Regions from separate parts of the Exiguobacterium sp. s192 genome, predicted to be linked through region 1. Evidence: riboswitches for the same ligand, from Rfam matches in the RefSeq annotation. Region 1 holds a riboswitch; each other region holds the start of a gene.
What was found. Region 1 has a riboswitch for thiamine pyrophosphate ahead of KNP87_RS03605 (ECF transporter S component). Riboswitches for the same ligand answer to the same signal wherever they lie in the genome.

Region 1 (8,226 bases):
ATCCGGTGACTTGCTCGTCGAAGCCGCTGTTCAAGGCGAAGACCTGTTCACCGTCACTGTCCGCGTCAAGGAACACGGCGTGGATGCCGGCTGCAACTGTCCGTCACTTGCGATGGATCAATCGTTTTGCGGACATATCGTTGCCGTGTTGCTAGCGATGCATCATGTGCAAGTCTACGGCATACCCGGTGGAAAGCAATCATTAATCCGTCCGTTTGCGACGACGCGGCAGACGGAAGATGCCGCGGTGACGGCTTATTTGCAAACATTACGCAAAACGGAACGGGCAAAAATCAGATTTGATGTCAACGGTTCGGCGATTGTGATGGAAAGCATCACGGCGCAACAACGTTTTATCATCAGTCCGATGTATTTTGACCGGCTCTTGCAAAGGCGTGACCACTTACGGAATCTGGCCGACGTCTGGCTCAGTCCCCCGCTCAAACACCGGCTCGTCAGCGGTCCGCCGACGGTCGAACTGGCGCTGGACCGGGAAGCTGGTGGACTTGAACTGCTCGTGACGTTTAGCTATCAGGGGGTTCGGATTAATCCGTTGCAAGAAACAGATTGGCTCGGACGCGATGGATTGCTCGAAGGCGCCGTTCTCCACTACGTGACGGAGAGTGGTTTCTTGGAGCGGAATGGTCGCTATCAATTAGAGGGAGAAGCGGCGGAATATCAATTTCTGAAAGGTTTGCTCGATCCCCGCGTCGTTTACGGCGAACTCGTCGTTCAAGTGACGGAAAGTATCCGCCACTCCTTACCGAATGGACCGTTTCATCCGCGGATTGATGTCGACACGACGGACCGCCTGGATTGGTTAACCTTCCGCTTTTCCATGGACGGGATTCCGGAAATGGAACTGAAACGGGTCTTGCAGTCGCTAGTCACCCGGAAAACGTATCACCGGTTAAAGAACGGTCAGTTTGTCTCGTTTGAGACCCGGGCGTTTGAACAGTTGCAACGCGTCTTTCGGCAACTCGAAGCAGCAGAGCAGGATCAACTTGAAGCGGTGTTGCGCGCGCCGGCTTTGCCGAACCTCAAACATCTGGTCGGTGCCTCCTTCTTGCATGTCCATAAACAATTAACAGAACGATGGCTCGAGCTGAAAAATGGAACAGGAGTCTACCTGAACTTCCCGGAAGTACTCGACCGCCACTTGTATCCGTATCAGCGGGCAGGGATCCAGTTCATGGCGAATCTCGCCGGACACGACGGGCACGGGATTTTAGCGGATGAGATGGGACTCGGGAAAACGATTCAGGCGATTGGGTATCTTGAGACGCTGCCGCCGGGACGGGTCTTAATTGTCGCCCCGGCCTCCCTGCTCCATAACTGGCAGGCGGAACTCACGCGATTTGCCCCGACGAGAACGGTCCATCTGTTGACCGGAGCGCGAAAGCACCGCTTGGACCAAATCGAGACAGTACCAGCGGACGGGATTTTTTTGATTTCCTACCCGTCGTTACGAGCCGACATGGAGGCACACCAGGCCGTCGAATACGACGTCGTAATTTTTGATGAGGCACAACATCTGAAGAATCCGGCGTCACAAACCGCTGTCCGCTTGCGCCGGATTCGGGCGAAACGTCGGTTTGCCTTGACCGGAACGCCGCTTGAAAACCGGACCGATGATCTCTGGTCGATTTTCCGGGTCATCTTCCCTTCCTTGCTGCCGGACTTACAGACGTTTCAAACGTGGTCGCATGACGAGATCAAACGATTCATCCGTCCGTTTCTGATGCGGCGGACCAAAGATGAGGTGTTGCAGGATTTACCGAAGAAGCAGATTGTCCATCACTATACAGACCTTGGTCCGACACAGAAAAAGCTTTATGCCTCCTACTTATCTAAACTGCAACTGGAAACGTTGCGTCATTTGGATGAAACGAAACGTGAGGACCGGATCAAGTTGCTCGCCGGTTTGACCCGCTTACGGCAGATTTGCTGTGATCCGGCGTTGTTTGTCGAAGATTATACAGGCGAATCGACAAAGCTCGAACGCCTGCTTGAAATCATTGAAGAAAAAGTAGCGAGCGGACATCGGATCCTGATTTTTTCCCAGTATACGAAGATGCTGGCCCGGATTCGGGAACGACTGGCAGCACGACAACGTGCCCACTTTCTACTGACCGGTGAGACGCCGGTTGAAGACCGGGTCGCACTGTGTGACCGGTTTAATGCCGGTGAAGTCGATCTCTTCCTGATTTCCTTGAAGGCCGGCGGGACCGGTCTGAATCTGGCGACGGCAGATACCGTCATTTTATACGACAGCTGGTGGAATCCAGCCGTCGAGCAACAAGCGGCTGACCGGGCTCATCGATTGGGACAGCAGTCGCCGGTCGAAGTGATTAAGCTGTTGATGACCGGGACGATCGAGGAAAAGATGGCGGAATTACAAGATCGTAAAGCGACGATGATTGATGCCGTCCTATCGGATCAGAAGCCGGATGTTTTAACGATTCGTGAACTCGTCCGTCTGCTCGATCTCCCCGCTTTTGTCGATTCAGCAGGTGAGTAACCACACAAATCAAAGAAATTCTTAAAAAAATGAAGGACCTTCAATCCGTTGTCTATCAACAGGTTTGAAGGTCTTTCGACAATCAAATTCAGAAAAAAAGGTTTTAACTTTTGAAAGACAGGGGTATATCTACATTAGCACCGTACAACACGGTCGCTTTTCAATTATTGTTTCTCAATATCAGCGTAATGACCTGGGAGAGAAATGCTACTTACTCACTTCGTTTTTCATTTCTGAATGAAATCCAGTTGAACTAGCATTTAGCGCATGAATTTCTGTTGGAACCTATTGTTCCACTCCTACATTCATTACCTTTTGAGGGCTATACCAAATTCAAGGGGGAAATGAACATGTCAGTAACATTAAAAGTAGAAGAACGCGAAGTACGCCCACGCTCACTTAGAAAGCAATTACGTCATGAAGGAAAAGCTCTTGGTGTCGTGTATGGCTACAAAGTGGAAAGCACACCGATTTCATTCGACGAAAAAGAATTGGTCAAAGTTGTCCGTGATCACGGCGAAAACGTCTTGGTTGCTCTTCAAATCGGCGGTAAAAAGGTCAACACATTGATCAACAAACTCGATATGGACATCTTTACACCAACAATCAAACACGTTGAATTCATCGCTGTTAAAATGGATGAAGAAACAGAAGTCGAAACGGATATCGTCCTCGTCGGCGAAGCAGCTGGCGCGAAACTTGGCGGATTCCTTTCACAAACACTCTTTAAAGTAACAGTTGCCGCAACACCAGATAAATTACCGGAACGCATCGAAGTGGATGTAACGGAACTTGCAATCGGAGATTCGATTACAGTCGCTGATCTTCCGGAAGAAAAAGATTTCCGTGTCGTCACAGAAGGTGACATCCAAGTTGCAGCGGTCGTTGAATCGACACTTGAAGCTGAACTTGAAGAAATCGAAGAAGCAGAAGCTGAGGCACAAGCAGCTGATGCGGATACAGCGACAGACGATTCAGAACAAACTTCTGAAGAGCAAGCTGAAGAAAACAAAGAAGGCAAAGAGTAATCTTTTCTCCCCTCCCCTCGTGGGAGGTTTTTTTATGCATATTGACAAGTCGCGGCGACAGCCGTACAGTGAAGAAGGTACACATCATTGACACATCCACTAGGGGAGCCCGCTCGGCTGAGACGATTTACTTCGGACCCTTTGAACCTGATCTAGTTCATACTAGCGTAGGAAAGTGGAGCGGAATCCTCGTGCTCTTTTTCTGCATCTTGCAGGTTACACGACCGCTCTCTTTTCATAGAGGGCGGTCTTTTTTGTGGTTTCTTTGTGGGTGTGCATTCAAAGGAGAAGTGATTATGAACAGTTGGAAAATGAAAGAAATCATCGTCATGATGATGCTCGCCGTAGCTTGTGGTGTCCTCTACTTAGGATGGTCGACGTTATGGTTGCCGATCTCGGCCATCTTCGGACCGGTCGGTGCAAACTGGATGTTCGGCATCTGGGTCATCGCCAGTCCCCTTGTCGCCTACATCATTCAAAAACCAGGCGCGGCATTGATTGCAGAAGTCGTCGCTGCTGCCGTCGAGTTGTTTACAGGGAGTCACTTCGGCTTATCGGCACTGTTGATTGGATTTGCACAGGGAATCGGAGCCGAGATCGCTTTTGCCGTGTTCGGCTACCGGACGTTTAATACGTTCACCTTGATGTTGTCCGGTGTCTTTGCCGCCGTCGGAAGTATGGTCTACAGCCTCATCGTAAATGGATTTGCCTATTATACGACGACGACACTGCTGTTGACGTTTTCCCTGCAACTCGTCAGCGGAGCATTGCTCGGTGGATTGCTCGCCAAACTAATCGTCGACGCGCTCGTTAAAACCGGGACATTGAACGGTTATGCGATCGGACGGCAACGAAAGCAGCGTGCCGCATGATGCAGTGCGCGCACCTGTCCGTCCGTTATCCGGATCAGGATTCTCCGGTCTTACACGACTTGTCGATCAGGATTCAAAAAGGAGAAACGACCTTGCTCGTCGGTCCAAGCGGCAGCGGCAAGACGACCTTTTTACACGTTCTTGCCGGTCTGTTGCCGGATACGATTGAAGCAGATGTCACCGGTCACTGGTCGACCGAGGGAACGGTCGGGATTTTGTTCCAACAGCCGGACGATCAGTTTTGTATGCAGACGGTCGGAGCGGAAATCGCCTTTAGTCTCGAGAACCGGCAGATTATCCGCAGTGAGATGGAGGAACGCATCCAGTTGCTGCTGGCGCGGGTCGGACTTGATCTTGCCTTGACGACACCGATTGCCGAACTGTCCGGCGGGATGAAGCAACGGCTCGCGTTGGCCTGTGTCCTCGCCCTTGAACCGGATATCTTATTACTGGATGAACCGACGGCACAACTCGACCCGAGTGGTCAACGGACGATGATGCATCTGATTGAAGAATTGCACCGTGATCCCGACATGACGCTCGTTCTGATCGAACATCAGCTCGATCAGTGCGTGACGTTTGCCGACCGGGTACTTGTCTTTGAAGGTGGTCGCTTATTGCTTGATGGCACACCGTATGACGTGTTTCATCAACAGCGGAATGTGATGACGGCGCTTGGGATTACGATGCCGCTCCTCTACCCTTACGGACTGGAGACCTTACCGGAACTGTCCGGACAAGCCTGTCATCTGAAGAAACGTCCGGTTGAACGTCGAGCGGTTGGAACGGAGCGGACATTTGAGCTGACGCGGGTCCGTGTCAAACGGGGGAAACGGACGATTCTTAACGATTTTTCATGGACGACCTTTTCCGGTCAATGGATCATGCTCGTCGGACGCAACGGGGCTGGAAAAAGCACGGTCCTTGAGACACTGGCGAAATTGCTTCCGTCCCAAGGCGATATCCGCTTGTTCGACACCCCGCTTCGGAGATGGTCGGACCGGACGTATTACCAACAAGTCGGCTTTGTTTTTCAACAACCGGACTTCCAATTTCTTAAACAGACGGTCACCGACGAACTTGCCATCAGCTGTGCTACCTTTGATCCGGAACGGGTCCAGACAGCCTTGCGTCACTATCGACTGACCGATGTCGCGGATCAGTTTCCCCTCGCGCTCAGTCTCGGGCAAAAAAGACGGTTGAGTGTCGCGACGATGTTACTGGAACGAAAAGCTGTTTTGTTGCTCGATGAACCGACCTTTGGACAAGACGCTGAGACGACGGCACATATCATCGACGTGCTGCATCAAGCCCGGGAGGCAGGAACGACCGTGATCATGGTGACGCACGACATGGAGCTGGTCCACCGTTACGCCGACCGTGTCGTCGTCATCGGCGAGGAACGGGTCCAGTTTGACGGGACGCCGCTGGAGTTGTTTCAGGAAGAAGCACTTTTGGAACAAAACCAACTGTTCCGTCCGGTATCGTTTCTGTATCAACAACTCGAGGAGGTGAAACACCGTGCAGGAAAACGACACACCGCTCGCGCGTATTAATCCGGCGGTCAAGCTTGGAACGCTCCTCTATATGATGGTGTTGCTGATTACGACGTCGAGTCTGCAGGTGACGCTTGCCTTAGCGGTACTTGCTGCCGTCGGGATCTGCAGTTCCGGTTGGCGTTTGCCGACGCTCCTTCTGCGCTTGACTCCCTATGGTGTCTTGTTTTTATTGACGTTTTGGATGATGGCGGCGTTTGGCAAAGGCAGCACCGAACTTTGGACGTTCGGCTGGTTTCGGATTACGGAAGAAAGTCTTGATCATGCCTGGTTGATTGCGACCCGGATGCTTGCATTTGTCTTCCTGAGCTTGACGTTCGTTGCAACGACGGATCCGACACGGTTCGTCATGAGCCTGATTCATCAGTGCCGCCTGCCGGTCCGTCTGGCCTACGGTTTTTTAGCCGGTCTACGCTTTATTCCGATCTTTCGGCAAGCGATTCGGACCATTCGCCAAGCCCGGCGTGTCCGCCGGCAACGGTCGATCTGGCCCTGGCAAACGTTTTTTGACATTAGCTTGCCCCTCTTTACGACGAGCATCATCCGGTCGGAACAGATTGCGATTGCGATGGAAGCACGACAGTTTCAAACAAACCGGACGTATTATGTTCGACCGATCGTCACCCGCTTCGATCTGTTGTTTTTCGGTCTCGTCAGCAGCATCGCGACGTCGCTTCGTCTTTTTGTCTGACCTGCGCAAGATTACTTCCTGCTACATCAGGGAAATACCATCTCAAGTGTAAAGAATTCAAAAAAGGAGGTGAACGTCGTGAAACGAATCATTTTAGTAGGTGCGGGTCATGCGCATTTAGAATGTATTCAACAAGGCAGTCATCCGGATGTCAACTGGATCGTCATTAATCCTTCACGCTATCAATATTATTCCGGGATGTTCTCGGGGTTGGCGGACGGGACCTATACGCTCGACGAGACCCGGATCGATGTCAAAGCGTTGTGTGAGCGCCACGGGAAGACGTGGATCGAGGACCGGGTTATTCGAATTGACGCAGCGAATAAACAGGTGATATGCCAGTCCGGACAGATTCTGTCGTATGACATCGTGTCGTGTAACATCGGCTCGCGTGACTGGGAGATTGCCGGTGCGCCGCGTGTGACGATAAAACCGAACTACCGGATTGATCAAGCGCTCGAGGTGTTCAGGACTGCCGTTTCCCCTGTCATCGTCGGCAGTGGCGCGGCTGCAGTCGAGATGGCGGCGTCTTTTCGGTCCGCCGGCAGTCCGGTGACGCTGATTCACGAGGAACCGGTGCTCGCAGGTCATCCGGCTGGTCCAAAGGTTGCGAAACGGCTCGATCAACTGGGCGTCAAACGAATCGTCGATCGGTTTGATACGCTGGAAGGTCAAACGGCGTGGTTACAATCCGGTCAGTCGCTCGAGACGGATGCCCTGTTATTTTTAGGGGGTGCCCGTGCGAGCAAACTGTTCCAGAAATCGGATTTGTACTGTGACGCGAAGGGTTTCCTGCTCGTCCATGAGACGTTGCAGGCACTGGAAGATCCGTCAATCTTTGCCGTCGGTGACTGTGCGACGCTGACCGCGTATCCGGACACACCGAAAAACGGGGTGACGGCCGTTCGTCAGGCACCGGTCTTGCTGAAAAACCTGCTTCGGTTCGTGAATCAAGAGCGTCTGGTGACGTTTCACCCGCAACGGCGTTATTTGACGATCCTGGCCCTCGGCGGTAAACAGGCGACATTGCTGTACGGTCGTCATCATCAGACCAATCATCTCAGCTGGTGCCTCAAACAATGGATTGACCGCCGGTTTATCCGCAACTATACGAATTAATCCACCAATCACGGATGTCCGTGATTGGTTTTTTTATCTGTGCTGACTCCTTGTTCAATAAAATAACCATTTTTATACAGGTCTGATATGGTAATATGATGGATATGAAAACAGAGGAGGAATTGTCATTAAAAAAGGCTTACTGATGGCGGCTCTTGTCTCCAGTCTTATTTTGACCGGCTGCGGACAAGAACGGTTGCTTCAACTGGAACCGGTCCCTGCCTATTGGACCGCGTATGCATTTGCTTCCGGTCAATACATAGAAGAAGAGGTTACCATGAAACAAAAGAAACAATTGTTGCGGACGTGTATGGAGAAAAAAACGGTTTCTCTACCGAAGTCATACCGGACGTTGCAGACATTCGGCATGTTTTTTACATTGAATGATCTAGAGCTTCAACCAACTCCGACCGAAGTGGTATATCTTGCACAAGGTCAG
Region 2 (8,226 bases), on a different contig from region 1:
ATTAGCTGATAAAGGGGTTCTTATTCATGACGAAAACAATTCTTACTTCACGCGCAACTGCAGTAGGGGGACGCGATGGAAAGGTCGCCTCTGACGATAACGTAATTAATTTAGATCTCGTAATGCCTGGTACAAAAGGCAAAGAAAATATACCAACATCGAATCCGGAACAATTATTTGCGGCCGGATATGCGGCTTGTTTTGATGGAGCCTTTAACTTAATGGCACGTCAAGATAAAAAGCGAGTAGAAACACGTACGAATTCTGAAGTCAGCCTCATCGAGGACGAAGAAGCGGGCGGCGTAAAAATCGCAGCGAAACTTGTCGTTGAAGTGGTTGGAGTAACAGAAGAAGAAGCAAAAGATTTACTCGAGAAAACACACCAGTTTTGCCCTTACTCAAAAGCAACACGCGGCAACATTGATGTTGACTTATCGGTAAAAGTAGTAGAGTCCTTAGGCAACTGATTTTGTCTTGAAGAGGGAGGAAAGCAAAATGGCTCCAAAAGAAACCGATCGACCAAATGAGAAGTTCGAAGACGAACGAAAACGTTTGACGGACAAGGAGCAGGAGCTTTCTCCTGAACAACAAGAAGAAGTGTTGAAGGGGAAAGATCAGATGCCAGACGATCCGGTATCACCTAGAGATCGTGGCATTGACAAATAATTTAACGATTACTTTTGGGGGATGGATAAAATGAGTAAAAAAGTAGCAGTCGTACTTGCCGATCATTTTGAAGATGTCGAATTCACTGGACCTGTCGATGCCTTAAAAGAAGCGGGGCATGAAGTGACAGTCATCGGAACAGAAAAAGGTGCAGAATTAGTCGGGAAACAAGAGGAAGCAAAAGTCACAGTTGATGTAACCATTGATGAGACTTCTTCTTCAGACTTTGACGCATTATTGATTCCGGGTGGTTTTTCACCGGATCTACTCCGTGAAGACGATCGTTTCGTCACATTTACGGAAGAATTTGATTCATCGAAAAAGCCAATCTTCTCGATCTGTCATGGTCCACAATTGATGATTAACGCAAAAATCGTCAAGGGACGTAAAATGACAGGCTATAAATCGATTCGAGTTGACTTGGAGAATGCGGGCGTAACGTTTGAAGACGAAGAAGTCGTTGTCGACGATAACTTCGTGTCCAGTCGTCAACCGGACGACATCCCAGCGTTTAACCGTGAAATGTTAGCAAAATTGTCTTAAAAAATGTTCAAACAAAACGAGCGTCTAGACCTTAAAAAGTCTAGACGCTCGTTTTTTTAGTTTTCCGGATAATCGCACAGCTCTGTGATCACACCATGAGAATGACGGGGATCCATATAAATCAGTCGTCGTCCGAGTGGTGTCGTTCGATACGTATCTTCTAAGAACGTAATCCCGCGTTCCTTGGCTTCTTGAATGGCTTGATCTAAATCATCAACGCGATAAGCGATATGGTGAACCCCTTTTCCACGTTGTTTTAAGAATCGGGCAATCGGGCTTTCAGGACTTGTTGGTGTCAACAGTTCGATGTGGGCATCCTCAAAGGCGATGACAGCGATATTTGAGGCAACACCTGGAGTTGGGTTCGAGTATTCACGAATCAATGTCCCGCCTAAGATAGTAGTATAAAACGTAATGGCTTCTTGCATGTCGCGAACGGCAATACCGGTATGATCTAAATGCATAACTAGTTCCTCCTTTACTTCCATAGTCTTAGTGTGTCAAACTCTTCCACAACACGCAACGACGAGGAACCAATCTAGATATTACCAAGACCCGAAAAGAGAACTTATTAAAATTGACATATCACTGAAATATAATAGAGGTAAAATGAATGCTATAATCAAAAACGTTCTTATAATTTTTAAAAACTATTATGAAATTTAAATAAAACTATCGAATTATTTATATAAACTACACAGAAAAAGAGGGATTACTACATGAAAAAAACGTTCGCGTCGCTCATCGTTTCCGCACTTGTCCTTTCATCAACTCCTCATTTTGCATCAGCAGATGATTTAAGTGAACAAAAAGCCAAAAACGAACAAAAGCAACAAGAAAACTCTAAAACTCAGAAAAAGTTAGAATCCTCCGTTAATCAAGAAGGTCAAAAAATCTCAAAAACACAACAAGAAGTGAATCGTTTAGATCAAGCATTAAACGAAAAAATGTTTGCCGTTGAAGCAAAAGATCGTCAGATCAAAGCAACGGAAGCTGAAATTGTTGAACTGGGAAAACAGATCGAGAAGTATAAAGCAAAACTGAAAAAACAAGAAAAATTATTGGGTGACCGTTTACGCGTCATGCAGGAAAATGACGGAAACTCAATTAAATGGGAAGAAGTCATCTTCGGTTCTAAAGACGTAGGCGATCTCGTCAGCCGTGTTTTGGCAGGAAAATCGATTTCACAACAAGATGATAAGATGATCACTGATTACCAAAACACGCAGAAAAAATTAGCAGCTGCTCAACAAGAGCTAAAGGATAAAAAAGCAAAACTAGTGACAGAAAAACAAGAACTGAAACGTCAACAAGCAGAACTTGAACAACAAATCAAAGAACGTAACCAACGTTTGAAAGAACTCAGAAAACAGAAAAAGAAATTTGAAACACAATTGATGGACGCTAAAGAAGTTCAACAAATCTTGATTGCACAGGAACAAGCGATTGCAGCGGAAAAAGCAGCACGCGAACGTGAAGCGCGAATCGAGAAGGAACGTCAAGCTCAAGCAGCACGGGAAGCCAAAGCACGTGCGGAAGCTCAAGCGGCACAAGCGGCAGCAGAACAAGCGGCGGCAGAGCAACAGGCGGCTGAAGCAGCGGCAGCAAAAGCAGCAGCTGAAGCTAAAGCGAATCAGAAATCGTCGGCACCTGCGACAAATTCAACGAAACAATCTGCACCAGCCGTAACAGTACCAAAAGCAACGCCAGCACCGACACCGGAACCGGCACCTGCTCCATCATCATCTTCTCTGTTCATTCATCCAACAAGTGGATCAATCACACAAGGATATGGTTCAGCGAATGGTTCAAACGGCTACTCGTTCCACAACGGAATTGACTTTGGTGCACCAGTCGGAACACCAATCGTTGCAGCAGCAACGGGGACTGTCATTACAGCATCAAGTGGTGGACCATACGGAAACCACGTCATGATCGCACACCAGTTAAATGGAAAAACGTATACGACAGTGTATGCCCATATGAGTTCATTAAATGCTCGTGCAGGACAACGTGTCAGTCAAGGGGAACAAATTGGAGCCCTTGGTAGCACAGGGAATTCAACAGGTCCTCACCTGCACTTCGAGATTCACGTAGGTGGATACAGCTACAGTGCTTCCGGTCCAGCAAATACAGTTAATCCAATGTCTATGTTATAAAAATTCACAGAAATCCTTGCTTCGGCAAGGGTTTCTTTTTTTATGCGGTTTGCTGTCAGACGTTAATATGACAAAAAAACGTTTTCACTTGAAACACAAATGAAACGTTACTGAAACTATCGCGGTGCTATAATCAATCTCAGAGAGAAATACTTCGAATTAAATGCTTTTCAAATAAGAAATTATACATAAGTGAGGAAACCATACATGTTAAAAAAATTACTTTCAACGGTATTATTCGGAACATTACTGTTTACAAGTGTACCGATTTCAGGACATGCTGCGACGATTAAAGAGAAAAAATCGCAAAATGCAGCAGAACAGCGCAAGCTGGAAAAAGCCATCAAAAAACAGGAAGCTAAAATATCCAGCGAACAACAAGAAATTAACAAGATTGATGCTGCGATTAATGAAAACATCTTCCGGATTTCGGAAAAAAATAAGCAAATTCGTCAGTTGAATGTGCAAATCGAAGATCTTGAACAAGAGATTATTCGTTATGAAGAAATGTTAGCCAAGCAAGAGGAATTGCTAGGAGATCGGTTACGGGTTCTTCAAGAAAATGATGGGAATTCAATTAAATGGGAAGAAGTCATTTTTGGTTCAAAAAACTTAGGGGACCTGTTCAGTCGTGTCATGGCAGGAAAAAAGATCGCTGAACAAGATGATAAGATGATCGTGTCGTATTTGGAAACACAAGAAAAATTAGCTGAAGCAAAAGCTGAACTTGTTACGAAAAAAGCAGAACGTGTTCAAGAAAAAGAAGCTCTGCTCGTTCAAAAGAAACAGCTCAAACAGCAGATGAAAGAGCGAAGTGCAACGTTGAAAAAGCTGCGTAAAGGGAAAGTGAAATTTACGACAGAGCTACTCGATGCAAAAGAATTACAAGCGACACTGGAAGCACAAGAACGTGCCATTGCGGCAGCGAAAGCCGCAGCGAAAGCAGCGGCAGAAAAAGCGGCGGCTGAACAAGCGGCGGCTGAACAAGCAGCAGCTGAACAAGCCTCAAAAACAGCGGCTGACACGACACGTAAGTCGACTGGAAAAGCAGACAGTCCTGCACCGGTCGTCAGTGTGCCTGCTGGATCGGCGAAGTTTATTCGACCGGCAGCAGGTGGTGTCTCACAAGGCTTCGGACCAGCAAGTGGTGTAAATGGGTATACATTCCATAATGGAGTCGACATCAGTGGTCCTGTCGGTTCGCCGATTCGCGCAGCAGCAGCAGGAACGGTCATTACAGCCGGAAGTGGCGGACCATACGGAAATCATGTCATGATTTCACACTTCCTGGATGGACAAGTGTATACGACGGTTTATGCGCATATGAATTCGTTATCCGTCGGGGCGGGTCAAACCGTATCACAAGGACAATCACTCGGAACACTTGGAAGCACAGGAAATTCGACAGGTCCACACCTTCACTTTGAGTTACATGTTGGTGGATACCAGTATAGTGCGACAGGACCGGCGAATACGGTCAATCCTCTCGGATATTTCTAAAAACGGGCTTCGGCTCGTTTTTTTTTTATGGCTGTGCTACAGTGAAAAAGAATATTATTACGAGCAACTAGGGGAGCTGGAGGAGTCCGGCTGAGAGGAAAACCATTCTGTTTTCGACCCTGTCACCTGAACTGGATAATACCAGCGTAGGAAAGTTGAGATCGAAGACATGAAAGTATCGTCCGGTGTAACCGGTCGTTCATGGCGTCGTCTGCTTTTTTACAGCGGACGGCGCTTTTTGTTTTGTCGTCCGTTTTCTCTCCTTAGATTTGCTCACACGAAAGTGAGGAAACGATATGAAACATGTACTGACGATTGCAGGATCTGATTCCGGTGGTGGAGCGGGAATTCAGGCAGATTTAAAAACATTCTCCGCCCTTGGTGTCTACGGTATGAGTGTCATTACAGCAATCACTGCCCAAAATACGTTAGGGGTCCAGGCGGTTGAAGATGTGTCGCCGGCGCTCGTCGAGGCACAACTCACCTCGATTTTTTCAGATATTCGTGTGGATGCCGTCAAAATCGGGATGGTCTCGAATCAAGAAACCATCCACGTCATCGCGCAACAACTCAAACACTGCCGAGTTCCGATCATTTTAGATCCGGTCATGGTCGCGAAAGGCGGGCACGATTTACTGCAGACGGATGCGAAGCAGGCATTGATGGAGGAACTGTTACCGCTCGCGACACTCGTGACACCCAATATTCCGGAAATCGAGCGGATGATCGGTTACCCGGTTCAATCGATCGAGGAAATGCGGCAGGCCACAATTGAGCTGTCTAAACAACGGGTGGACTCTGTTTTGCTGAAAGGCGGACATTTGGAAGGGCAGCAAGCCACGGATCTTTTATATACACAAGGTCAACACCATTTCTTTGAGCAGGAGCGTCTGGATCGTCTGCATACACACGGGACAGGGTGTACGTTGTCCGCAGCGATTGCAGCACGCCTTGCATTAGGAGACTCGCTTACCGACAGTGTAGCCCATGCCAAGCGGTACGTGACGGAAGCGATTCGTCATGGTTTTGCGCTTGGTCACGGGATTGGACCGACTCATCACTTTTATGAATTCTGGAGGGAAAATCATGTTACGAACCATTGAGGAAAAAAAACCATTGATCCATCATTTAACGAATACCGTGACCATTAATGATTGTGCCAATATGACACTTGCACTCGGCGGATCTCCTGTCATGGCGGACGATTTGTTAGAAGTTGAAGAGATGGTGGCACTTGCCGATGCCGTCGTGATCAACACAGGGACGTTGAGTCCTGCGATGCGCGAGGCGCAATTGTTGGCAGGGAAAACCGCCAACCGTTTAGGAAAACCGGTCATTTTAGATCCAGTCGGAGCAGGTGCGACTACTTTACGAACGGATTTTATGAAGGAACTGATGCAACAGATTCAATTTACGGTGATTAAAGGAAATGCTTCAGAAATCAAAACGTTACTTGGGCAGGCGACGACAACAAAGGGAGTCGACGTCGCCGAAGGAGAATCGCTGGATTTTCATGCAGTCCGGGCGTTTGCAGCCGAATCCAATCAAGTCATCGTGGTCACAGGACCGGTTGACTTCGTGACGGACGGACAGCACGAGCTTCATCTTGATGTCGGAACGAAACGGCTGGGTCAAGTGACGGGGACGGGATGTATGACAGCTTCTTTGATTGCGACGCTGTTAGGGGCCGGTTATGCACGTTTTGAAGCTGCTGCTTTAGGAACCTATTTGATGGGGAAAGCCGGAGAGCAGGCGGATGAGAAAAAAGGAATCGGCGATTTTCGGACCGGTTTGTTTAATGCCGTCAGCTTGATGACAGAGGAGACACTCCGGGAGGTGCACTTTAATGAAGCCTGATTATTTAGTGTATGCCGTGACGGATCCGCGTCTTCAATCCAGATCCCGACTGGTCGAAGCAGTGGAAGCGACGATCAAGGGCGGGGCGACGATTGTTCAATTGCGGGAAAAAGAAGCCTCCGGAAAGGAATTTCTAGAAGCGGCCGCTCAACTGAAAATACTCGCGGACCGGTACAGGGTTCCGCTTATCATCAACGACCGGATTGATATCGCGCAGCTCGTGCAGGCAGGACTGCACATCGGGCAGGAAGATATTCCGTTATCCGAAGCCCGTCGACTCTTGCCGACCGCTACAATCGGTGTCTCGGTCTCGACAGTCGAACAAGCCATCTCGGCTGAACAAAACGGGGCGGATTATCTTGGTGTCGGTTCGCTTTTCCCGACTGCAACTAAAAACGACGCGACGTTCATGTCGAAAGAGACATTGCATGCAATCCGGCAAGCGGTTGAGCTTCCGTTGGTCGGGATCGGTGGCATCACGCTGGAAAATATTTCAGAAGTAGGGGCGGCAGTGGATGGATTTGCCGTCGTCTCCGCATTATTTGCCCAACCGGATGTCGAACGGGCGACAAGAGAATTTAAAGAAGCCGCCAAACAGGTGCATCAGAGCGTTTCAGACAGGGTATAATCACCTGAAGAGGTGATGTACGTGAAATGGCAGTCTATTCGATTTCGGGGACGCTGGATTCGATACAGAATCGAACCACAAATCATTCGGGTCGATAATCGTGGGAAATATCATTTAGGGGCAGTATTGTTTCCGTTTCCCAATCGTTATTCTTATCAATTAGCCGTCCTGTTAAAAAATAAATATCAACAACGGTATAAGCGATCGTTATTCATTCAAACAAGCTCCATTGCGACAGAGATTTGGGGTCATACCCATCTGGATATTTACTACCGGATCATGTTGTGTCTACCGCTACCCAAACTGTTACGGAGACGATACCGGGAACGGTTGATGAGTACAGGCATCATCGATATTGGTGTTCGGGCCGTCGATAACAACCGGATTGTCTGGGATATCGGAAATTTTTTAGGGGGCTGGCTCTTTTACTCGATCACGAGACGAAATCACCATAAACGATGATTTCGCACGTGCATCAGCCGTCGTTGCAAACAGAAAGGGTGATTCAGCTCTTCTGACCAAAAGCTCATGCTTGATTTCATTTGCTTGCAATTGAGGCAAAACGATGGTGCAATTGGAAGGAAAGAGGTGATGACAATGGAAGCACCCCGTTGTGAAACGATTGCCATTGATGCGAAACGCGCCAAAGAAATCGAGCAGGTCGTCGATACGATTCCGACGCTCGAAATCGGAAAACTGTTTAAAGTCTTATCCGACGCAACGCGGTTACGGATTGCGTACGCTTTAACCGTTGAGGACGAACTGTGCGTTTGTGACGTCTCGGCTTCAGTCGACTGTTCGATTGCAACCGCTTCTCACCATCTGCGGACCTTGCTGAAACAAGGATTGGTCAAATATAGAAAAGAAGGAAAA
Region 3 (8,226 bases), on a different contig from region 1:
TCTCCGAGATGTACGCACCCGAATTTAAGGAAAAGGCGATGATCGCCGATTGATAACCGGTTGTGACGTACCCCGTCAATTGCGGTAAACCAAAGTGAATGATCGCCAACTGTAAAATGAGCGGTGTTCCGCGGAACACGGCCGTATAGGCATGACCGATGAACCGAACGAATCCGTTTTTCGTGATTTTCAGGGCGGCGACCACGATTCCGATCAGCATCCCGGCAATTGCCGCGACGACCACAACTTGGAACAGGACCGGAATCCCTTGCAGGATGTATGGGATTGAATCTTGAATCTTTGTAAAGTCTATCATAACCAATCTCCTAACGTCGCACAAAAGGGATGAGGTTACCCCCACCCCTATGCACTACTCTTATTTTGCTTCTTTTTGGAACCATTCTTCTGCAAGTTTGTCGATGTCACCATTGTCGATCATCTTTTTCAACTCAGCGTTGAACTCGTCACGCATCTTGTCTCCTTTTTTGAAGGCGACAGCAGAACCGGTTGGTCCATCTTCCTTGATTTCATATGTTTTCAACGACTCGTCTTGATCCATATATTTGACGGCGACGGCGTCTTCAATGATCAGCGCGTCGATCCGGCCTGTGTTCAATTCTTGAATGATTTCCGGAATCTTGTTTAACGAGACCGCTTCACTGTCTTTGTAACGGTCTTTTGCCAACGCTTCTTGAATCGATCCGAGCTGGACACCTACTTTTTTGCCCTTTAACTCATCATCCGCCGTGATTGCTTTATCCTTTGTCATGACGAGGTTTTTTGATTCAAAATAAATGTCCGTGAAATCAGCGTTCTTTTTCCGTTCGTCCGTCGGTGTCATCCCCGCCATGACGAAGTCGACACGTCCCGAGCTGAGCGCTCCGAGCAGACTGCCAAATTCCATGTCCTCGATTTTGAGATCGTATCCGAGATTTTTCGTGACTTCTTTTGCGATCGCGACATCAAATCCAACGATTTCGTCACCTTTCGCCGTGTCGATGTATTCAAACGGGAAGTAATCCGCTGACGTTCCCATCGTCAATACTTTATCGCTTGTGTTCGTCTCGCCTGTCGATTCTTCCGATGCACCACATGCTGCCATCGTGACTGCGAGAATGCCTGCCATTGCCGTTGCTACTAATTTTTTCATGAATAAATTCCCCTTCCAACGCTCAATTGTCAGAACTTTAACAATAGTATGACTTATGTTTTTTTCTAATTCAATACTAAAAAGCCTGACCTGATTTATTGTTTTTAGAATATACGAATATTTATTCATTGTAAAGCATAAAAATCTTGAAATAATGCATAAAATTCTTTTTTATTCATCATTTATGATTAATCAAAACCATTGTTACCGCTTACATTTATTTGTAGACAGTCCTTTTTTCTCTATCTGATTTCAACCGAACGATAAAAAAGAGACCGACAGTGGAGTCGGTCTCTTCTTGATCACACATTAAGCGTAGATTTCAATCAGCGATTCTAATTTCTCGACGACTTCTTCCGCCGTAAAGGATTCGATGTCGAATCGTTCGACCATCGACAAGATGTTTCCGTCTTGCATCAATGCGAATGATGGTGATGACGGTGGATACCCTTCGAAGTATTCACGTGCCCGGTCTGTTGCTTCCCGGTCTTGTCCTGCGAATACCGTGACGAAATGATCCGGTTTGACGCCTTCCATCCGGTTGATGTAAGCGGCTGCCGGACGTGCGATTCCGCCAGCACATCCACACACCGAGTTGACGAGGACGAGTGTCAGTCCTTCGCGTTTCATCGCCTCATCGACACTCTCGACCGTTGTTAGTTCTTCAAAGCCGGCTGCTGCTGCTTCTTTACGTGCCGTCTGAACGACATCTTCAAAATACATTTGGAAATCCATTGTATTTGTTCCCCCTTTAAAATCGTTGTCTTCTTTATTGTACGAGTTTCGATGAAATCTGTCCAAGTCTGCCGCTCAATTCACGTTCCAAAAACGGTTTTGCCTGCAAGAGATCCCGGAATGCCACGTAACGCTCGATCTTTTCGTCAGTCGGTTGTTTTTGACTTTTATACGCTCGGATCAACACGTTTTTTGGTGTATGTTCCAAATCGATGAACTCAAGCAACTGTGTATCGTAGCCGACGAGTGACAATAATTCGGCACGAATCGAATCCGTTGCGAGTGAGGCGAACTTTTCCTTGATCAAGCCGTGCTGGAGCATCACGTCGAGCGGTGAACAATCCAGCTGACGGTTCAGTTCCTTTTGACAACACGGGACACTGAGAATGACAGAGGCGTTCCAATCCACTGCGCGAGCGAGGGCGACGTCGGTGGCGACGTCACAGGCATGCAGCGTCACCATCAAATCGACTTCTGTTTCCTGATCGTAATCGTGGACATCGCCGACTCGGAACGTCAAATCGTCATATCCAAGATCGGCGGCAATCGCCGTACACTCTTCAATGACTTCTTTTTTGAGATCAAGACCGGTGATGTTTAAATCAAATTCTTTGACGACTTTCAGATAATGATACAAAGCGAACGTCAGATACGACTTCCCGCATCCAAAATCTAAAATCCGTAGCGTCCGTCCTTTCGGTAAAACTGCGATACTGTCTTCGACAAATTCGAGGAATCGATTGATCTGTTTGAACTTGTCGTATTTTTGCCGTTTGACTTGTCCGTCTTCCGTCATGACACCGAGCCGAATCAGAAAAGGAACCGGAATGCCGTCTTCGAGCAGATGACTCTTTTTCCGGTTATGCGATAATTCCGCCTGCACCGGTTCTTTAACCGTCGTCTTCAGCGAGACTTTCATCTTCTTCGACAGTTGGAATTGAAGTTCTTCCGTCTCAAAACGGAATAAAAATTGACGAAATTCGTTAAAATAATCGTCCATTCGCAAAATAAATTCTTCTATACTTAAATTCTCATGCTTAATGATCCGTTCATGTTGAAACTCTAACTGGATTGCATACGTATCTCTAAGTAGAATCGGTTTTAACTTGATTCGACGCAGATCGTTTGATTTTTGGCGCGGACCGCTAATCGTCGCGTGTATGAGTGAAGTTGCCTGCAGCTTTTTGATAAGCAGGTCTTTTAATTGGTCTAGTTCCACGTATCGTCCCGTCCTTTTTTGTTTGGTCTTTCGAAACTGTAGCAAATTCACCCGCGTTCGACAAGCAAGCAAGCTTTATTGTTCAGTGCTCATACTTCATTTTTTAGGAGGAAAACAACATGTTCAAAAAAATTCTTTCACAAATCGGCATCGGTGCCGCCACGGTCGATACACGACTCGAACAAGATCACTGTGAACCCGGTGGAACGATCACGGGCGTCGTCCACATCAAAGGCGGAAGCGTCGATCAGGAAATCGCCCGGATTTATCTCGCCTTCAATACCCAATACAAACAAGAAGTCGGCGACAGTACGGCATTTACGACATTCACACTGGATCGGTTTGCGTTAAACGAAGCCCCGTTTACGATTGAAGCAGGTGTCGAACGCGAAATTCCGTTCACGCTCCAAGTACCGTTCAATACGCCGCTTTCTGTCAGCCAATCGAAGTCGTGGATCGAAACGGGTCTTGATATCGCGCAGGCGGTTGACCCTTCTGACCACGATGCTGTCGTCGTCAAAGCCAATGACTATCAATCGGTTATCCTTGAAGCGATGGAAGACCTCGGATTCCGTTTAAAGAAAGCCGATACAGAGAAATTACCGGGCCGCTTCCGGAAAGATCTGCCGATCGCGCAAGAACTCGAGTATTCAGCACGCGGCACCCATTATGCCCATAAACTGGACGAAATCGAAGTCATCCTGTTGCAAGACCGGTCCGGCATCGACATCGTCGTCCAAATCGACCGCCGTGCGCACAGTCTTGGTTCACTGTTCAGTGAAATGGCCGGTACGGACGAGACGATGACAAAACTGTCGTTATCCAATCAGGATTTAACCAATCCGACTGCCGTCAAACAACGTCTGGCGGATTTGATTGAACGACACAGCTGAGTTATTTTTTTAGACAACAAACACCGGATCCGATTGTCGTCGGATCCGGTGTTTGTTGATTTAAACGTTTTTCCTTACTTCGATGATGTGATTTCCATCGTCTGCATGTACTGTTTTTCAAACGTCTCTTCCGTCCACCCCATCTGCCAAAACATCAATTCATAATAACAACTTTTAACAAAATGTTGTTTCATCCGTTCCCGTTCTTCGGCACTTGCCCGCTCCGCCAAATCATTCAGACGATCAACTTGTTCAAAGACGACCCGTTCAAACCATTCGGAACTGTATGTCGCAATCCATTGCGCATAGATTGGAGAATCCGGCGTACAGCCTTGTAACTGCTGTCCGACTTCATAGTAAAGCCAGTAACACGGTAAAATAGCGGCAATCGTCTCCCCCAGTGTCCCTTCACTCGCATGATGCATGTGCGACACATACGCATAAGCCGTTGGTGCCGGTTCGAACTCAGCCAGCGTCTCGCTTGCAATCCCAAGCGGTTCAAAAAACGATTGGTGCAGACTGAGTTCTGCGGCATACGTCGATGTCGCATGCTCCGCCAGTTCAGCGATCGTCGCAAAATCTTGGGCTTTCGAAGCAGCGCGGGCCTGGATTTTCGCAAAATGTTTTAAGTAATAGGCGTCTTGCAGGACGTAATGGCGGAACTTCGCTAGCGGCAAAGTGCCGTCTCCGATCCCTGTGACGAACGGATGGCTAAAGCTGCTGTCCCAATACTGTTGTGCCGCTTGCCGGATTTCTTCACTGAATGTCATGTCGTTTCCCCCTTTGTTAATCAAAAAAACGCCACACCCGATGTCAGGCATGACGTGAAAAGACCATAAAAAGAGGATCGTCCACGCCACTTCCCTCCGTAAGTCCAAACTTAATCAGGTTCAAAGGGTCCGAACGTCTCCGTCGTCTCAGTCAGCCTACTGACTCCCCTAGTGGTCGCTATTTGATTTGTTTTGAGTTTATCATGATTTGATGTGGAATTGACCCTTTCTCGTCATTTCGCTCATTTTTTTTGTACAATGAACATGACGGAAGGTGGATGGCGGCTCGTCCTTGAGACCGATTCTCTTCTGTCGCCGGTCGATTAGACTAAATTTAGTACCTGATACTTAACTTATGGAGGAACTTTTATGAATAAAACAATCACATGGACGGCATCTGCTTTACTTGCTACTACCTTACTGCTACCGACGGCCGCATCTGCTGAACAAGTGGTCGACAAAACAATCGTCACCCTTGGCGAATCCCTTGGGGCAAAGGATAAATCGTGGGTCTTGTCCCGCTTGAATGCACCGGAAGGCATCACTCCGATTATCGCAACATCTGCCGATGAAGAAAAATATCTCGGGAAAAACATTCCCCAATCACAACGGGGCGGCGGCATGTACTCTTCCGCTAAAATTGAGTTGGCGGAAAAAGGTGATGGATTATCTGTCGCGACCGAAAACATCACCTGGGTCACAAAAGACATGTACCTCAACGCCCTTGTCACGGCGGGTGTAACGGATGCGGACATTACGATCACGTCCCCGTATAAGGTAACCGGAACTTCGGCTTTGACCGGGATCATGAAAGCGTACGATCAAACCTCTGCCGAGACCGGCATCAAACTGACCGATGAACGAAAAGACCTTGCCCAGCAAGAACTCTCTGTGACATCCGATGTCGGGAAAACGGTCGGGACGGATAAAGTCGCCGACTTGATGAATGAAATCAAAGCGGAAATCGCGAAACAACAGCCGGAAACGAAGGTCGAAATTGAAAACGTCATCGTCCAAGTCATCCAAAACAATAACATCAATTTATCCGATGCTCAGATGGACCGGTTGACCGGACTGTTTAATCAAATGGAACAAGCGGACCTGAACTGGGGTCAAATCGAGAGTGGACTGAAAGATGCCGGACAAGATATCCAGGCCTTCGCGACCTCAGAAGAGACAAAAGGATTTTTTGCGAAGTTGTTTGACGGTCTCAGTGCATTCTTCAACTCGATTGCCGGCTTATTTAAGTAAAGATTAACGTTTTCTTTTCTCTCAGGCATGGTAAAATAGATGTATTGAATCGGAAAAGGTGGTGTGGAGACATGGGTTTTGCTGCGTGTAAGCATTGGTTGATGGAACAACTGTATCTGTTGCGCGCGATTTTTCATGGAATGGCGTTCTAAGGGACTAGTCTGCCCTTTTTTAACGAACCCAATACCTGAAAAATAAAGCAAAGCGCATCTTCCACGAGTCAAGGAGAGTGCTGTTTGCGCTCTCCTTTTTTTGATGTGCCAGAGAGGACATTTCATATGATGATCTGCGACATCCAACACCTGACAAAACAATTCGGAGGCGACGATATCTTAACGGACGTCTCCCTCTTTATCGAGCACCAGGACCGCATCGGCTTGATCGGCCGAAACGGAAGCGGCAAAACGACGCTCTTACGTTTGATTGCCCGTCTTGATTCCGAAGACAGCGGAACGATTTATCAAAAAAGCGGACTCTCCATTGGTTATTTGGCACAACTTCCCGTGTTCGACAACGTAATGACGGGGCGTGATGTCCTGTGGACTGCCTTCGCCACGCTTGTCGATTTACAACGCTCCCTGCAACAAATCGAACGGGACATGGCGACAAACATCGATCAGATCGATCAGTTGCTCGAGCGCTACACGCAAGAGACGGAAGCATTTGAGCGCCAAGGCGGATATTTGCTGGATTCCAAAATCGACCGGATGATTAACGGCTTGCAGTTACATGCCCTTTTGGACCGTCCGTTTGAGCAGCTCAGCGGCGGCGAACAGACAAAAATCTGCCTCGGACGGATGTTGTTGACCGAGCCGGAGTTGTTGATCCTCGACGAACCGACGAACCATCTGGATTTAGACGCCGTCGAGTGGCTGGAATCCTTTTTAGCCGATTATACCGGGGCTGTCCTGATCGTCTCCCACGATCGTGTGTTTCTTGATGCGGTCGTGACGCGCATCGCTGAACTGGAGGAGGGTCAGATTCAGCTGTACCAGGGAAATTACACGTTTTACGTGAAGGAAAAGGAACGCCTTCTACTTGAGCAATTCCATGCTTACCAGGAACAACAGAAGAAGATCAAGCAGATGAAGGAAGCGATCCGCCGTCTGCGGCAATGGGCAAACGAAGCGTCACCACCAAGCGAAAAACTGTTCCGAAAAGCAAAATCGATGGAACGGGCACTTGCACGGATTGAACGGATCAAACGCCCGAAGCTTGACGCCGAGACCCCCGATCTTACGTTTGCAGCACATGGAAAAACGAGCCGGATGGTTTACCGCGTCGAGGATGTCAGTATTGCCTTCTCTAAGCAACCGTTGCTTCATTCATTAACCTTTGAGATTTCAGCAAAAGATCGAATCGCCATCGTCGGCGCAAACGGAAGCGGAAAATCCACACTATTGCATCTCCTGTTAGGCCATCTCGAACCGACAAGCGGTCTGATTACGCGTGGACCGTCAGTGAAAATCGGCTATCTGTCGCAACGCATTGACTTCCCGCCCGGTGAACGTTTAATCGACGTTTTTCGCGCGACCGTTGATCTCGATGAAGGAACGGCGCGGCAGCGTCTCGCCCAGTTCTTGTTTTTTGGCCCCCGGGTCTTCTTACCGGTCGAGGCGTTAAGTGGTGGTGAACGCATGCGGCTGATGCTCGCGATTCTGGTCCACTCCGATTTGAACGTACTGATTTTGGATGAGCCGACCAATCATCTCGACATCGAATCACGTGATGCGCTCGAAGAAGCACTCGAATCATTTGACGGAACGTTGATCGCCGTTTCGCACGACCGCTATTTCTTGAACCGGCTGTTCACGAAGACCCTTTGGCTTGATCAGACGATGGAGCTGTTTCCCGGTTCGTATGCCTATGCGTCAACCAAAAGGCAAACACAGCCGCCTGTCGCCAAAATACCGAAGAACGTCGTTTCTGCTAAAAAACGACCCTCTCCTTCTATTCCAGTACAGACAACACGTCAAGTAGAAGCGACGATCGAACGATTGGAACAGGAACTGACGATGCTTGATCGGCAACTTGCTGAAACGACGGATTATGAAGAGACGGTGAAACTTTTTTCTGTCCGTGAACTACTTGTCCAACAGCTCGATGCGCAATACGAACAATTTTTAGCTTCGGAATGAGTCATTCCTCCTAAATTATGTGATTTTAAGACCTGTCGATTTAGTCGACAGGTCTCTTTTATTTTTTAAA
Region 4 (8,226 bases), on a different contig from region 1:
CATGCAGCTTCCTCCTCTAACACGGATTGCATCGCATCCGTTGGTTGTTTTTCACGAACCGCTTCATAAAATTCACGGAACAGATCGGTCAACGTCGCCGCCTGGACTTGATCGCGGGATGCTTGCACCGATCGTGTACTCTCACGTGTAAAGCCGGTCCGCTCGAGATGGAGAATGTTCGGGTAGATTTTCTTCAGTTTCCCCATCGGATCGATCAACGCTTCGGCATCCGTCAAATTGATTTTGATGTAATCGTCCGTTGTTTGGGTCGCGACGAAGACCGGATCCGTCAATTCAGCGAGGCTGCCCGTCAGTTCACGCAGATCGCGTTTGGCGGTCAATGGTTCAAAACGGCGGTCAAACGTCCCCTTATCGTTGAGCGTCAAGATGTCGACGCCTTTCACGTGATGTGCTTCCGAGAACGAGTATTTTAATAACGAACCGCTGTAACGAATCGTGTCTGATTTGATCGCAAGTGGATTATGCAAATGTCCGAGTGCCGTGTACGTAAACGGAGCAAAGGCGCTGGCGCTGACCTGTCCTGCCGTTCCGACCGACAACTGGCGTTCGGAATCCGTTTCAAGTCCGCCGATGACAAAGGCATGTCCGACGAGGACACTTGGTCCTTCGATCGTCATCGTTCCGATGATTTTCCGCATCGCTTCATCATGGGTCCGGATTGAATCATCTTGATGGATGTAACGGACGGTCGCCGGATCGGCGAACGGGACCGGGTAAAAACGGACACCTTGAATCTCGATCGGTTCAATGGTTGGTGTTAACTTTCCGGCCAGATGAAGACCTGCCCGTTGTAATAATGTCGTTCCGAAGCTCAGTCGTTCCGCTGAATCATGGTTGCCGCTGATCGCGACGACCGGAATCTTCCGTTCGAGCACGATTTCGGCTAAGACGGTATCCAGCAGTTCGACGGCTTCCGTCGGCGGAACAGCCCGGTCATACAAATCACCGGCAATGATCACCGCGTCCGGTTGTTCCCGGTCAAGCAACCGGATCAACTCGTCGAGGACGGCGCGTTGGTTTTCAAGCATCGATTCCCCGTGAACGATTTTCCCTAAATGCCAATCGGCAGTATGAATCCATTTCATCTTTCATCACGCTCACTTTTCCTCTATAATATCCTTATTTTAGCATGACTTGATCGCTTCTGCTGAAGCTCCTGCTGATTCCAAACCAAACAAAACCCATCAATCGAGCAGGGATTCCCCCCCGGTCAATCAATGGGTCTCGTGTTGATTCATGACTTAAATGCCAATCCATGATCTGCTAATGCCTGTTTCAACTTCGGTATCGACGAAGGACCGATTCCGTGCCATCTCAGCACCTCGTCTTCCCGGTACATCGATAAGCCGGTCAGGGACGTCACCCCGTGCGCGTTCAATGCCCGTTGTGCGGGTTTCCCGAGTGAAGAAAACACCTCGGATTTGGATTCATTGGATTGCATTGCCATCCCCTCCTTTTTTCTAAACAAAAAACCGCCTCCTCGTTTAAAAGGAGACAGTTCTTTACAACAATTTAGAAGTCATCCTCAGTGGGTCCGACGCTTTTGACGAAATCGCTTCACCGATGTGAAGATGGATACCGATCCTCCGATGATTGCTCCGACGACAATCCCAGTCGTAAATTTTCCTCCGGGATTTTTGCCAGAACCTGGTTCAGTTGCTGTTATATGCTCTTCCTGTTTCTGCTCGAATAACTGTTGGAGAGGGGAGGATGTAGGCTCGACTTCGACAATCCGGTCAACTTCCTGTTGACGGTCTACCCGGCTTTCGACGCTGCAAGGTGACAGATAAAACGGATTCAGATTCGTCCGATACCGGTCTGGATTCCAATTCGCCTGCTGAACGGCTTCAGCTGCGTGGTCTGTCCGCTTCGTCTGATCCAATGATTGGATCGATTGATCGAATTCTTGTTTCATCGTAATCACTCCTCTTCACATTCAATCTTACCTAAAAAGCTCCGACTTACGTCTGAAGTCTTATTTACCTCTTTTTCAAACATCTAAAACATGTATCGGAAAAAATTGTTTACTTTTTTGTGAACGCTTACTGAAAATACGTTGCGTATGTCTGTTTTGCCTGTTCCGGATCCGCTTCCCCATGAATCAAGATCCGCCCGTCGGCAAAGGCGACAATCCGGTGTTGCTCCGTCTCAAACATCAGCAAATACGGGTTCCGTTGACTTTTCATCCCGCGCGCCAGTATCTCGTTTTCCAGCCGAACCAAATCGCGTTTCCCTTCTCCCCGGACTTGCACGGTGTCCCGACCGCACAACGTGACGAATTGGAGCGACGTTCCGTTGAGATAAGGATAGACGGCAGCGTCACCGCACGAAGGACAGGCTGCTTGTTTTAAGGACGTGACATCAATCTGACTCTGCTGATTCGTCCAAAGATCAAACGACAACAACGTCCGACGTAGTGAAGCTTTCGCACCCGTCAATAATTTCAAGGTTTCCGTCACTTGATGCGAGGCAACCAGTTGGACCGCAGGACTGATGATGCCCCGGGTATCGCACGTATCCTGTTGCTTCGGCAGATGATTCAGCAAACAGTGCAGACAAGGTGTCTCCTGCGGTAAAACGGTGTATGTCATGCCGTAACTGGCGACACATGCCCCGTAAATCCAAGGAATCTTCCGCTGCGCCGCTACATCATTGATCAGCATCCGGATCGCGAAATTGTCTGTCGCATCCATGATCAAATCTGCCTGCGCAATGAGTCGATCAATGTTTGTCGCCGTCACGTCTTCCACAATCGCTTCAATCGTCACCGTCGAATTGACTTCGCAAAGCCGTTGCTTGGCTGCGACCGCTTTCGGCAACCGTTCCCGGGCATCCCGTTCCGTGTACAATTGTTGCCGTTGGAGATTGCTCCACTCGACGTAATCGCGATCAATCAAGGTCACCCGTCCGACACCGGCCCGGACGAGCTGTTCCGCACTGGCTGTTCCGAGCGCACCAAGACCGATGATGACGACGCAGCGCTCAGCCAGTTGATCTTGTCCGTCTTGTCCGATTGGACGAAAGCGGATTTGGCGGCTGTAGCGGTCCGTCATGGACGGCTGATTCCAATCGTCGGACTGCTTGCCGTCGCATACCGTTTTTTCTCGATCCGTCCCGCTTCGAAACCGAGACGCCCGGCTTCGACCGCCAGTTTCATTGCCTGTGCCATCTTGACCGGATCGGTGGCGTGGGCGACCGCAGAATTCAGCAAGACACCGTCGGCACCGAGCTCCATCGCGTAAGCCGCGTCAGCCGGTGAACCAATCCCCGCATCCACGATGACCGGGACCGTCATCTGCTCGATGATGAAACTGAGCGCAAGCGGGTTTAAAATCCCCTGCCCTGAACCGATCGGTGACGCTGCCGGCATGATTGCGTGACAGCCCAGTTCCTCGAGCCGACGCGCGAGCAACAAATCATCCGATGTATACGGCAAGACAATGAAACCGTCCTTGATTAATTCCTCTGCCGCCCGTAAGGTTTCGATCGGATCCGGCAATAACGTCTTGTCGCAACCGATCACCTCGACTTTGACCATGTCACACATGCCGGATGCCCGGGCGAGCCGAGCCAGCCGGACGGCTTCTTCCGCCGTTTTTGCGCCCGCCGTATTCGGCAACAGATCATAACGACTTAAGTCGAGTGCCGCAAGTGGATTCGTCTGTTCCTTCGCAAAGACATCGAGACGCCGGACGGAAAACGTTAAAATGTTCGTTTCCGATGCTTCGACCGCTTGTTGTTGCGTCTCAGCGTCCGGGTATTTTCCCGTTCCGAGTAATAATCGTGATGCAAATGTTTTTCCGCCAATTTCTAACATGTTATCCGCCTCCTACAAAATGAACGATTTCAACGACATCACCGGATTGGACGTTCGTGTCCGTATACCGGGACCGGTCGATGATTTGATGATTTTGTTCGATGATGACGACCTCTTCATCGATGTTCAACTGCTGAATCAAGTCGTGTAGCGTCTTCGTTTGTTCCGCCAGTGGATAGTCTTTCCCATTCAATCGGATCTGCATGTATTCTCCTCCTCGTGTCGTCTGCAACAAAATGCCTCCAGCGCAACTTCCGGTTTTCGGTTCATGACACAATCGGCGAGGACTTGTGCCGTCACCGGAGCGAGCAAGATGCCGTGCCGGTGATGTCCCGTCGCGACCAACAAACCGTCAATCCCTTTGACCCGTCCAAGATACGGTAAACCGTCACGGGTCTGCGGCCGGACACCGGACCAGATGTCAACCAGTGCCGCATCACGGATCGGCGGATACACGTCAATTGCTGCCGCCAACAGGTCCGAGACGCTGCCCGCGTTGACCGTCGTTGACTCCTCACCAACATGTTCCGTCGCGCCGATGATAATCCGTCCGTCTGCTTTCGGGACAAGATACACCGTCTCATGAAACAAAGTCTGCTCCAGTCGACCGGTTGTGAGACGGACAGACAGGCACTCACCTTTGACCGGAAGCGTATCAATCGGAATCCCGATCGTTTGCAACAACGGTTCCGACCCTCGTCCGCCGGCGATGACGACCTGCCGACCAACCTTTTGTCCCCGGCTTGTCTCCACCCCGGTTACCGTCTCGTTGTCCCGCAGAAGACGCAAGACACTTACCTGTTCTTCAATCACGCCGCCCCGCTGTTCAATCGCTTGCCGTAACGCACGGACAAGCAACGGAGGATCGACTTGACCGACCCGTTCAAATTGGACGGTTTGCTTTGCCTGGCGCAGCTGAAACGGCAGTTCGAGATAGCCGCTCGTCAACCCGGTCTCGTCGAACAATTGACGGACAAGCTGCGGATACAGGACGCGGCTGACTGCCGCTAACGCATGTAGCGGTTCCGACAGTTCTTCGTCCGTCGCGAGCATTCCCGCTGCCGCCCGTGTCGCGCCTTGTCCGACTGCCGACTGATCGATCACGTGAACACGTTGACCCCGCTGTAGCAACTCATAGGCGAGCGTCAAACCGATGATACCGGCACCGACGATTAATACATCCGGTTGTTTCATCGTCCAATCACCGCCCGGAACCGTCCGGCTGCTTCCGCCGGATGGGCTTGTCCCAAAATCCCGGACAGGACGGCAACTCCGCTGCACCCGGTCGTTAAGACATCAGACAGATTTTCCGGTTTGATTCCGCCGATGGCGATGACCGGGATTGATGTCCAGTCGACGACTTGCTGTAACGCATCGAGTCCCCGTGGCGCCACGCCGGGTTTCGAATCCGTCTCAAAAATATGACCGTACATCACGTAATCGGCGCCGGCTTGTTCCGCCACCATCGCTTCGGTCAACGAGTGAACCGATTGACCGATGGAGATCGTCGGAAACTGTGCCCGGACACGCTCGACCGACAGACTGCGGCGTGTCAACTGGACGGTCGTGCCGGTGACGAGTGCAGCATCGAGCCGGTCATGGACAACCAACTGGTCTGCGCGGACTCCTTGGTCGAGCAACGTATCAATGCAGGAAACCAATTCCCGGACTGACCAGGTTGGCTCCCGTAAGTGGATGCGATCGACGGACAGTGCGAGCTGCGGAAGGGTCTGTTCCAGCACTTCCTTACTGTCGCGTCCGGTTGTAATCAGGTGTAAATGTGACATCGTTCCCCCTCCTTTCCACACGAAAAAGGACCACCCCATGAACTGATGGAGTGGTCCTACGAAAAGGGCGACGCTTGGCGTTCCCTCGATAGATGATCGGATACCACTTCCCTCCGCTAGTACGAACTAGATCAGGTTCAAAGGGTCCGGATACTTCCGTCTCAGTCTGCTGCGAGACTCCCCTAGTGTAGATATTTATTTGTGTGGTACGTCTGTAGTCTACCACGGGTAGTCCGATTAGTTCCACCCTTGATTAGTGTCGCATGTCCAATTCGACCGCTTTGACCTGCTCGATCAAGCGTTGGTATTCGTCGACACGTTTCGTTTGCGACAAGTCATACGTTTGTTTTAAGCGTAAGACCCGCATGACTTTCTGGTTGAGATCGGCTGTCGACAGTTTCCCTTGTTTGATCCGCGCCATGATTTCCTTGTGAACGGACGCGTACGCTCCGGGTGTCGAGAACATCGCCATGTCCGCACCGTTTTCAAGTGCAAGACCTGCCGCTTGAGCTAATCCGTACCGTTCTGTGATGGCTCCCATGACGAGATCGTCCGTGATGATGACACCATCAAATTTCAGTTCACTCCGTAACACACCGGTCATGACTTCTTTCGATAATGAGGACGGTCGATTTTTGTCGAGAGCCGGGAACAGGATATGCGCGACCATGACCATTTCAGCCCCGTCTTGAATCGCCCGTTTAAACGGGACTAGCTCCGTCTGCTCAAGTTCCGCTTTCGTCGCATCGACCCGCGGCAGACCGACATGTGAGTCGACGGTCGTATCTCCGTGTCCCGGAAAATGTTTGACGACCGGCACGATATCTTCTTCCTTCATTCCCTGCATCAATGGCACACCAAGTCGTGCCACTTGTTGCGGGTCCGCACTGAGCGCCCGGTCGCCGATGATCGGATTCGCCGGATTACTGTTGACGTCAAGGACCGGTGCAAAATCCATGTTGAATCCGTAAAAACGGGAAATGGAGCCAAGCGTCTGCCCGACGTCTTCCATTAATTCCGGATCATTTTTTTGACCATATGCCAGGCTCGGCGACAGTTTGAGTCGGGCGTCCGGAACCCGGCTGACCCGTCCGCCTTCTTCGTCAAAACCGACGAATGCCCGTTGATCCGACGTTTGCGCTTCGTTGATATCAGTCGTCAATGCCTTCAGTTGGTCGGATGACGTGATATTACCGCCGAGTAACAACACTCCCCCTAGCGCATGTTGCTGCAACAGCCGGCGATCCGCTTCCGTCAATGCCGTTCCGGCCACACCGATGTAGAGCAGTTGATCGACTTTTTCCGCCGTCGACATCTGAGAGACCGTCTGCTTAAGTTCATTTTCCGCTTGTTCCCGGGCAGACGGTTGCTCCGGTTTTTGTGGTTTCGGCTGTTTTGTTTCTTCGGCTTGCTTCGGTGCCGGTTCGTTCGGTTTCGCGGTCTCGTCGACACAACCGGACAGTAAGACAGTTGCTAAGACAACAGGGAAAAACAGCTTCAAATCGGTTCCTCGTTTCGGACGCCGTTGATTGAATAGTAGACTTCAATTTCTGCGTTCAACGATTGGGAGACGGAGCAGTATTTGTCTTTTGACAATGAAATCGCCCGACGGACCTTATCTTCCGGTAAATCGCCTTCAAGCCGGTAATGGATCGAAATCGTCGTGAAGCGGCGCGGATGGTCATCTGCCCGTTCCCCTTCGATGTCCATTTCAAATGAGGTCAACGTCAAACGCATCTTCTCTAAAATCGAGACGATGTCGATGCCGGTACAGCCGGCAACGGCGTGGAGTAACAGCTCCGTCGGTCGCGGTGCTTGATTGTCGCCTCCGTTATCCGGTGCTGCGTCCATCGCTAAGTGATGCCCGGATTCAGTCTCGCCGCTAAATCCCATCTTGTGGTTCCAAGTGACTGTTGCTTGCATGTTCCGTCACGTCCTTTACTCGTTTTTTAGTTGTCTTTACTTCTTCAGTATACCCGAATCTCCGCCAAGTGAAATTGACGTGCTATTCGCAATAATGCTTCTTTTTCGCCTTCCTCTAAATCCTGTTTCCGCACCACTTGAATCATGCTATTCTGATACACGATAGTTTTTTGCGCACAGGCGCTAGAAGTGAGGAATGTGTATGTCATCATCATCGACTCGTTTGAGTCAAACCGACTGGCTGTTGATCGCAACGTTATCCATGTTGACCTTTGTCCTGGGAACAAGCGAATTCGTCATCGTCGGTATTTTATCCGAAATCGCAGACGGTCTGAACATTACGATCGCGAAAGCCGGGACGCTTGTCTCTGCCTTTGCCATCGCCTTCGCCATCGGGACACCGATTACAATGTCCTTGACCGGACATCTCGAACGGCGCAAATTAATGCTTGGCTTGATTTTCGTCTGGATTTTGCTGAATATCTGCAGCGGTATTGCACCGAATTATGAAATCTTATTGCTGACCCGGATCGTGACGGCTGTTTTGACGGGCGTCCTGATTTCGCTTGCAATGGTCGTCGCCAGTGACAGTGTCCCGATTGCGAAACGCGGGGTCGCCGTCTCATTCATCTTCGGCGGTTTTACCCTTGCGAACGTCTTGGGAGTTCCAATCGGTAC

Region 2: another riboswitch for thiamine pyrophosphate. It lies ahead of thiD (bifunctional hydroxymethylpyrimidine kinase/phosphomethylpyrimidine kinase); the one in region 1 lies ahead of KNP87_RS03605 (ECF transporter S component).
Region 3: another riboswitch for thiamine pyrophosphate. It lies ahead of tenA (thiaminase II); the one in region 1 lies ahead of KNP87_RS03605 (ECF transporter S component).
Region 4: another riboswitch for thiamine pyrophosphate. It lies ahead of KNP87_RS07395 (thiamine phosphate synthase); the one in region 1 lies ahead of KNP87_RS03605 (ECF transporter S component).

Annotation. Positions count from the first base shown of each region.
Region 1 is NZ_JACSMS010000001.1:698,440-706,665, forward strand. Features, by position in the region: gene KNP87_RS03595 (DEAD/DEAH box helicase) at 1-2,521, shown strand, start outside; gene KNP87_RS03600 (50S ribosomal protein L25/general stress protein Ctc) at 2,872-3,549, shown strand; TPP riboswitch at 3,641-3,740, shown strand; gene KNP87_RS03605 (ECF transporter S component) at 3,846-4,421, shown strand; gene KNP87_RS03610 (ABC transporter ATP-binding protein) at 4,418-5,977, shown strand; gene KNP87_RS03615 (energy-coupling factor transporter transmembrane component T family protein) at 5,943-6,668, shown strand; gene KNP87_RS03620 (NAD(P)/FAD-dependent oxidoreductase) at 6,747-7,787, shown strand; gene KNP87_RS03625 (hypothetical protein) at 7,933-8,226, shown strand, end outside.
Region 2 is NZ_JACSMS010000005.1:115,680-123,905, reverse strand. Features, by position in the region: gene KNP87_RS10350 (Ohr family peroxiredoxin) at 27-467, shown strand; gene KNP87_RS10345 (hypothetical protein) at 496-666, shown strand; gene KNP87_RS10340 (type 1 glutamine amidotransferase domain-containing protein) at 697-1,209, shown strand; gene KNP87_RS10335 (VOC family protein) at 1,266-1,673, opposite strand; gene KNP87_RS10330 (murein hydrolase activator EnvC family protein) at 1,929-3,368, shown strand; gene KNP87_RS10325 (murein hydrolase activator EnvC family protein) at 3,576-4,868, shown strand; TPP riboswitch at 4,928-5,038, shown strand; gene thiD (bifunctional hydroxymethylpyrimidine kinase/phosphomethylpyrimidine kinase) at 5,165-5,971, shown strand; gene thiM (hydroxyethylthiazole kinase) at 5,955-6,725, shown strand; gene thiE (thiamine phosphate synthase) at 6,715-7,353, shown strand; gene KNP87_RS10305 (hypothetical protein) at 7,375-7,815, shown strand; gene KNP87_RS10300 (ArsR/SmtB family transcription factor) at 7,951-8,226, shown strand, end outside.
Region 3 is NZ_JACSMS010000002.1:276,337-284,562, reverse strand. Features, by position in the region: gene KNP87_RS06370 (amino acid ABC transporter permease) at 1-316, opposite strand, end outside; gene KNP87_RS06365 (transporter substrate-binding domain-containing protein) at 377-1,150, opposite strand; gene KNP87_RS06360 (BrxA/BrxB family bacilliredoxin) at 1,460-1,885, opposite strand; gene KNP87_RS06355 (class I SAM-dependent methyltransferase) at 1,920-3,104, opposite strand; gene KNP87_RS06350 (sporulation protein) at 3,224-3,997, shown strand; gene tenA (thiaminase II) at 4,072-4,767, opposite strand; TPP riboswitch at 4,842-4,947, opposite strand; gene KNP87_RS06340 (DUF1002 domain-containing protein) at 5,137-6,018, shown strand; gene abc-f (ribosomal protection-like ABC-F family protein) at 6,297-8,156, shown strand.
Region 4 is NZ_JACSMS010000003.1:46,864-55,089, reverse strand. Features, by position in the region: gene KNP87_RS07430 (exonuclease SbcCD subunit D) at 1-1,106, opposite strand, end outside; gene KNP87_RS07435 (AAA family ATPase) at 1-3, opposite strand, end outside; gene KNP87_RS07425 (helix-hairpin-helix domain-containing protein) at 1,256-1,462, opposite strand; gene KNP87_RS07420 (hypothetical protein) at 1,547-1,936, opposite strand; gene KNP87_RS07415 (ThiF family adenylyltransferase) at 2,064-3,074, opposite strand; gene KNP87_RS07410 (thiazole synthase) at 3,071-3,838, opposite strand; gene thiS (sulfur carrier protein ThiS) at 3,840-4,043, opposite strand; gene KNP87_RS07400 (NAD(P)/FAD-dependent oxidoreductase) at 4,028-5,119, opposite strand; gene KNP87_RS07395 (thiamine phosphate synthase) at 5,029-5,625, opposite strand; TPP riboswitch at 5,717-5,819, opposite strand; gene nagZ (beta-N-acetylhexosaminidase) at 5,879-7,126, opposite strand; gene KNP87_RS07385 (OsmC family protein) at 7,123-7,548, opposite strand; gene KNP87_RS07380 (MFS transporter) at 7,745-8,226, shown strand, end outside.